Regions from separate parts of the Streptomyces sp. NPDC040589 genome, predicted to be linked through region 1. Evidence: predicted binding sites of a transcription regulator. Region 1 holds the regulator's gene; each other region holds the start of a gene.

Region 1 (2,266 bases):
GCCGGTCGAGGGCGGCCGGCCAGTGCGAGGGCACCGCGTCGGGGCCCGTCTGGGGCTCGCCGGACTCCTCGACCAGGTCGCCGCAGAACACCACCTCCGGATCACCCGGCACCAGCACGGCCAGGTCGTGCCCGGTGTGCCCCGGGCCCACGTTCGCCAGCAGCACCTGGCGGCCGCCGCCCAGGTCGAGCGTCCACTCTCCGGAGACCAGATGGCGGGGCGGGACCAGCCGCTCCGCCGACTCCTGCGCGACGGGCGCCGCCAGGCCGTTGCGTACCGCGTCCGCGCGCAGCTCCTCGCGGTCCCGCACGCGCGTGAGGACCGCGTCCACGCCCACGGCGCCGAACACCTCCGCCTCCGGGAACGCCGCCGCGCCGAAGACGTGGTCGAAGTGGGGATGGGTCAGAGCGAGATGCGTCACACGGTGACCGGTGAGCGACTGCGCCTGCGTGCGCAACCGCGCGCCCTCGGCCGGGCTCGACCCCGCGTCGATCATGAGTACCGCGCCCTCACCGGCGACCAGTCCCGCCGTGCAGTCCCACACCGGAAGCCGGCACCGCCCGACCCCGGCGGCCACCCGCTCCCACCCGAGCTCTTCCCAAGTCACCGTCATACGGCGACGCTAGCGGTGACACCCGTCGCGGGCACGACAGCGCACGACCAGCCTTGCCGGGGGTGCACCCCACCGCCGTACACTGGGCCGGGGAATGCTGGCACTCGCACGCGCAGAGTGCCAGGCCACGACAGGCAGGCAGCAGGCGGACGACTTCTGGAGGTGCGCGCGATGCTCAGTGAACGCAGGCTTCAGGTGCTGCGCGCCATCGTCCAGGACTACGTCGGCACCGAGGAGCCCGTCGGCTCCAAGGCCCTCACCGAGCGGCACAGCCTCGGCGTCTCCCCGGCCACCGTCCGCAACGACATGGCGGCCCTCGAGGACGAGGGATACATCGCCCAGCCGCACACCAGTGCCGGGCGCATCCCCACCGACAAGGGCTACCGGCTGTTCGTGGACAAGCTGGCCGGCGTCAAGCCGATGACCGCGCCCGAGCGGCGCGCGATCCAGAACTTCCTCGAGGGTGCCGTCGACCTCGACGACGTCGTGGCGCGTACGGTTCGGCTGCTGGCGCAGCTCACGCGCCAGGTGGCCGTCGTGCAGTACCCGTCGCTGACCCGGTCGACCGTGCGGCATGTGGAGTTGCTCTCCCTCGCGCCCGCGCGTCTGATGCTCGTGCTGATCACGGACACCGGGCGGGTCGAGCAGCGGGTGGTCGACTGCCCGGCGCCCTTCGGCGAGGCCTCGCTCGCGGATCTGCGCGCACGGCTCAACAGCCGTGTCGCGAACCGCCGTTTCGCGGATGTGCCGAGTTTGGTGGAGGATCTGGCGGAGGCGTTCGAGCACGAGGACCGGGGTACGGTTTCCATGGTGCTCTCCACGCTTCTGGAGACGCTCGTCGAGGAGAACGAGGAGCGGCTGATGATCGGCGGCACCGCCAATCTCACCCGCTTCGGGCATGACTTTCCCCTGGTGATCCGGCCGGTGCTGGAGGCGCTGGAGGAGCAGGTCGTGCTCCTCAAGCTGCTCGGCGAGGCGAAGGATCCGGGCGTGACCGTACGTATCGGTCATGAGAACGCCCACGAAGGACTCAACTCCACGTCCGTCGTGTCGGTCGGCTACGGTTCGGGCGGCGAGGCAGTCGCCAAGCTCGGCGTGGTCGGACCGACCCGCATGGACTACCCGGGAACGATGGGAGCGGTACGCGCAGTGGCACGGTACGTCGGACAGATCCTGGCGGAGTCGTAGTGGCCACGGACTACTACGCCGTACTCGGCGTGCGCCGCGACGCGTCGCAGGAAGAGATCAAGAAGGCCTTCCGGCGGCTCGCACGCGAGCTGCATCCGGACGTCAACCCCGATCCGAAGACCCAGGAGCGGTTCAAGGAGATCAACGCCGCCTACGAGGTGTTGTCGGACCCGCAGAAGAAGCAGGTCTACGACCTCGGCGGCGACCCGCTCTCGCAGGCCGCCGGCGGCGGTGCGGGCGGCTTCGGAGCCGGTGGCTTCGGGAACTTCTCCGACATCATGGACGCGTTCTTCGGCACGGCGTCGCAGCGCGGTCCGCGCTCGCGCACCCGCCGCGGCCAGGACGCGATGATCCGTATCGAGATCGAGCTCGACGAGGCCGCCTTCGGTACGACGAAGGACATCCAGGTCGACACGGCCATCGTCTGCAACACCTGCAGCGGCGAGGGTGCCGCGCCGGGGACGA
Region 2 (2,266 bases), on a different contig from region 1:
CCATGCGCTCCTGGTCCGTCACGAAGTACGGCGACAGGTAGCCCTTGTCGAAGGCCATGCCCTCGGTGAAGTCCAGCTCCAGACCGAAGGTGTTGGACTCCTCGACGGTGATGACACCGTCCTTGCCGACCTTGTCCATCGCCTCGGCGATGAGCTCGCCGACCTGCTGGTCCTGGGCGGACAGACCGGCGACGGCGGCGATGTCGGACTTCTCGTCGATCGGGCGGGCGGTCGCGAGGAGCTCCTCGGACACGGCCTTGACCGCGGCGTCGATGCCCTTCTTCAGGGCGGCCGGGGAGGCACCGGCGGCGACGTTCTTCAGGCCCTCGCGCACGAGCGCCTGGGCGAGCACGGTCGCGGTGGTCGTACCGTCACCCGCGATGTCGTTGGTCTTGGTCGCCACCTCCTTGACCAGCTGGGCACCGAGGTTCTCGTACGGGTCCTCGACCTCGACCTCGCGGGCGATGGTCACACCGTCGTTGGTGATGGTGGGGGCGCCGAACTTCTTGTCGATGACGACGTTGCGGCCCTTGGGGCCGATCGTCACCTTGACCGTGTCGGCAAGCTTGTTGACGCCGCGCTCGAGGGCGCGACGGGCGTCCTCGTCGAACTTCAGGATCTTCGCCATGGGAGCGGTTCAGCCCTCTCGGAAAACGTGGGTGAAACGAACTGCGCCCCCGACGCCCGGCTTCATAAGGTCGCGGGGGCCAGGGGCGCAGTTCACTGCAATGCTGGTAATGCCGGGTGAATTACTTCTCGACGATCGCGAGCACGTCGCGAGCCGAGAGGACGAGGTACTCCTCGCCGTTGTACTTCACCTCGGTGCCGCCGTACTTGCTGTAGAGCACGACATCGCCGACGGAGACGTCGAGCGGAAGACGGTTACCGTCCTCGAAGCGGCCCGGGCCCACGGCCAGGACGACGCCCTCCTGGGGCTTCTCCTTGGCGGTGTCCGGGATGACCAGGCCAGAGGCGGTGGTCTGCTCGGCGTCGAGCGGCTGGACCACAATGCGGTCCTCGAGCGGCTTGATGGCAACCTTGGAGCTGGTGGTCGTCACGATCCGACCTCCCCCTTCGGAGATCTCACGGGGTTAACTGTCTGAGGTGGCGACCAGGTCGATCCGTCGTCGCGGGTGCCGGACCTGCCCGTCGCTGTGTTGGCACTCTCCAGTGGGGAGTGCCAGAGCCGAGACTATGACCGCGATTAGCACTCGGTCAAGCGGACTGCTAATTGCCTGCGGCGCGTCGGCCGGGTTCTGGTGTCGGCGTACGTCCGGACAGGTGCTCGGCGTGAGTGTCCTGGCCCTCCGGGGGCTGCCGCCCCCAGGCCCCCGCATCGGCCCGAACGGCCTCGTCCTCAAGCGCCGGACGGACTGGGTGTCCCAGCCGGGCCGCGTCGGGAGTCAGAGGTAGTCCTCCAGCCGCCCCACCCGCAGCCCCCGCCCCTCGATCTCGCCCAGCAGCCGCACGGTCCGTTCCGTCGGCGACAGGGACTCCGTCTCGGCCGATGGCACGGAGATGATGTCGCCGGGGCCAAGGCGCGGCTCGCCGTGGGAGTACGCCAGTTCGCCGTCGGCGGACAGGGACGCCCGCCAGAGGACGACCGCCGTGCTGCCGCAGTCGGCGGCGGCGCGCAGGGTCGTCGTGTCGTACGTGCCGTAGGGCGGGCGGAAGAGGTGGGGGCGGATACCGAAGCGGGAGCGGAGTTTGTGCTGCTGGCCGCAGATCTCGGCGCGCTGGCCGGCGTAGGGCAGGCCGCGCAGGGCCGGGTGGTCGAGGGTGTGGTTCTGGAGGGACGCGCCGACCGCGCGCAGCCGGGCCAGATGGCCGTATCCGGGGCCCGCGACGCTGTCCGTGAGGAACAGGGTGACCGGGAGCCGCCGTTCGCGGACGAGGCCGGAGAAGCGGGGGTCGCGTTCGGCGCCGTCGTCGTAGGTCAGGAAGACGACCGGGTCCCGGGTGCGGACCCGGTCCACGACGGGCGGCAGGCGCGCCGGACGCGCGAGAGGGCCGGTCGCGCGTGTCGGGTCCTGGCCCCGGCCGTCCGCTCCCGCCCGCTCCCCCGCCGCCCCGGCGCACCCGGCCAGCAGGACCACGCCCGCACAGAGCGCCGCGGCCGTCGGCAGCCGCCTCACAGGTAGTCCTCCAGCCGCCCCACCGCGTATCCCTCGGTCGTGACCTTGTTCAGGAAGCGGCGGACCATGTCGGGCATCGCGCCCTTCCACTGCTCGCGGCCCCGGAAGTGGCTGAGGACGATGTCGCCCGG
Region 3 (2,266 bases), on a different contig from region 1:
CGAGTCGCTGTTCTCGATCTCGGCGCGGATCTGGTTGACGCGGCCCTGGACCTGGTCGGCCGAGCCGGCACCGTCGACGATGGTGGTCTCGTCCTTGGTGATGACCACCTTGCGGGCCTTGCCCAGCAGGTCGACCGTGGCGTTCTCCAGCTTGAGGCCGACCTCCTCGGAGATCACCTCGCCGCCGGTGAGGATGCCGATGTCCTGCAGCATCGCCTTGCGGCGGTCACCGAAGCCCGGGGCCTTGACGGCGACGGACTTGAAGGTGCCACGGATCTTGTTGACGACCAGGGTCGACAGGGCCTCGCCCTCGACGTCCTCGGCGATGATCAGCAGCGGCTTGCCCGACTGCATGACCTTCTCCAGGAGCGGGAGCAGGTCCTTGACGTTGGAGATCTTGGAGTTCGCGATCAGGATGTACGGGTCGTCGAGGACGGCCTCCATACGCTCCATGTCGGTCGCGAAGTACGCCGAGATGTAGCCCTTGTCGAAGCGCATACCCTCGGTGAGCTCCAGCTCCAGACCGAAGGTCTGGGACTCCTCGACGGTGATGACGCCTTCCTTGCCGACCTTGTCCATGGCCTCGGCGATGAGCTCGCCGATCTGGGTGTCGGCGGCGGAGATGGAGGCCGTGGAAGCGATCTGCTCCTTGGTCTCGACATCCTTCGCCTGCTCCAGCAGGGCGGCGGAGACGGCCTCGACGGCACGCTCGATGCCGCGCTTGAGGGCCATCGGGTTGGCGCCGGCGGCTACGTTGCGCAGGCCCTCCTTGACCAGGGCCTGGGCGAGAACGGTCGCGGTGGTCGTACCGTCACCGGCGACGTCGTCCGTCTTCTTGGCGACTTCCTTGACCAGCTCGGCGCCGATCTTCTCGTACGGGTCCTCGAGCTCGATCTCCTTGGCGATGGAGACACCATCGTTGGTGATCGTGGGGGCGCCCCACTTCTTCTCGAGGACGACGTTGCGGCCCTTGGGGCCGAGCGTCACCTTGACGGCGTCCGCGAGCTGGTTCATGCCGCGCTCGAGGCCGCGCCGCGCCTCCTCGTCGAACGCGATGATCTTGGCCATGTGAAGTGGTCCCTCCAGGACTGGGGGTGATTACTTCGGACCGCGCCCGCGCCCGCGACGGACGGCTCGCCAGCCTCGTGGTTCCTTCCCCACCCGGCCTGCGGGCCTCACCGACCCGGTCCTTACGTTGTCACTCTCACCTTCAGAGTGCTAACGCAATGATTAGCACTCGGCCTAGGCGAGTGCAAGCGCCTCTCGGGATACGGAGGCGCTCTCAGCCCCCGGCGAACGGCGCGCGCCCGGCTCGTCCGCAGGCCGCGGACAGCGCCACGGCGGATCGCCCGAGGCCGGGAAACGCCTGGGCCCACGGCTCGCGGCGGCGGCCGAGCGGCCGACACGAGCGGGTCCGGAGCGCGAACCCGCCGCCCCCGCACCAGGGCGGGCACCGGGGCGCCCCCGGGCGCGGCGGACTTCTACGAGCCGCCGCCCCCGCCGGCCCTTCGCCCCCGTCGGCCCTTCGCCCCGGCCGGCCGCCGGACAGGCCGAAGGGCCCGCACCCCAGGGGGTACGGGCCCTTCAGAGAAGACCTGCCGCTTGCGGTTTGTCGTGGTCGCGCGTTCAGGCAGCGACGCGAACCATGTCGGCCTGTGGACCCTTCTGGCCCTGCGAGATCTCGAACTCGACCCGCTGACCCTCTTCAAGGGTGCGGTAGCCGTCCATCTGAATCGCGCTGTAGTGGACGAAAACATCCGCACCACCGTCGACCGCGATGAAGCCGTACCCCTTCTCCGCGTTGAACCACTTGACGGTGCCCTGAGCCATGCCTAACTCCCCTATTACTGGCCCTTGCACAGACCCGCACTTCGCGGATCCGGGTCAGACCTCACCCCCCACGGATTGGGGGCGTGCGCCGGAACGCGTCGACCGCGGCCGAATGTATCTGTCCAACTGCCCTCTGCAACAGGTCAATCGGACGAGAATTCCGGACGCGCGGGATCCGGAATGTGGGGAGAATTCGCCTGACTTCAGGGCAAGTCGGGCCACGCAAAGGGAACAAAAGCGGCGAAAGACGCACACACTTTGGCTACATCTTGTCGGGCGCGCGGCAGGAATTCAGGGTGTCCGATCAGGGGATCGGGATCGCGTTCCCCAACTGTACCGCGCTCAACCACACAGAATTGCCCCCTCCGCTTCTCTCACGGAGGGGGCAATTCAATGAACGCTCAGTGACGGCCGTTACCGATGGTAATAATCAAGC

What was found. Region 1 encodes HrcA, which represses chaperone genes, less so after heat shock. Its sites were predicted from a motif close to TTNGCACTCNGNNNNNCNGAGTGCNAA; they were not measured.
Region 2: a site for HrcA is predicted at 1,205-1,231, ahead of groES (co-chaperone GroES). Genes of this name have one in related genera too.
Region 3: a site for HrcA is predicted at 1,231-1,257, ahead of groL (chaperonin GroEL). Genes of this name have one in related genera too.

What each region holds. Positions count from the first base shown of each region.
Region 1 is NZ_JBVIWP010000003.1:606,677-608,942, forward strand. It holds gene ACZ58V_RS15210 (MBL fold metallo-hydrolase) at 1-613, opposite strand, end outside; gene hrcA (heat-inducible transcriptional repressor HrcA) at 785-1,801, shown strand; gene dnaJ (molecular chaperone DnaJ) at 1,801-2,266, shown strand, end outside.
Region 2 is NZ_JBVIWP010000001.1:1,131,960-1,134,225, forward strand. It holds gene groL (chaperonin GroEL) at 1-628, opposite strand, end outside; gene groES (co-chaperone GroES) at 750-1,058, opposite strand; gene ACZ58V_RS05110 (polysaccharide deacetylase family protein) at 1,404-2,135, opposite strand; gene ACZ58V_RS05115 (polysaccharide deacetylase family protein) at 2,132-2,266, opposite strand, start outside.
Region 3 is NZ_JBVIWP010000010.1:98,508-100,773, forward strand. It holds gene groL (chaperonin GroEL) at 1-1,068, opposite strand, end outside; gene ACZ58V_RS33800 (cold-shock protein) at 1,627-1,830, opposite strand.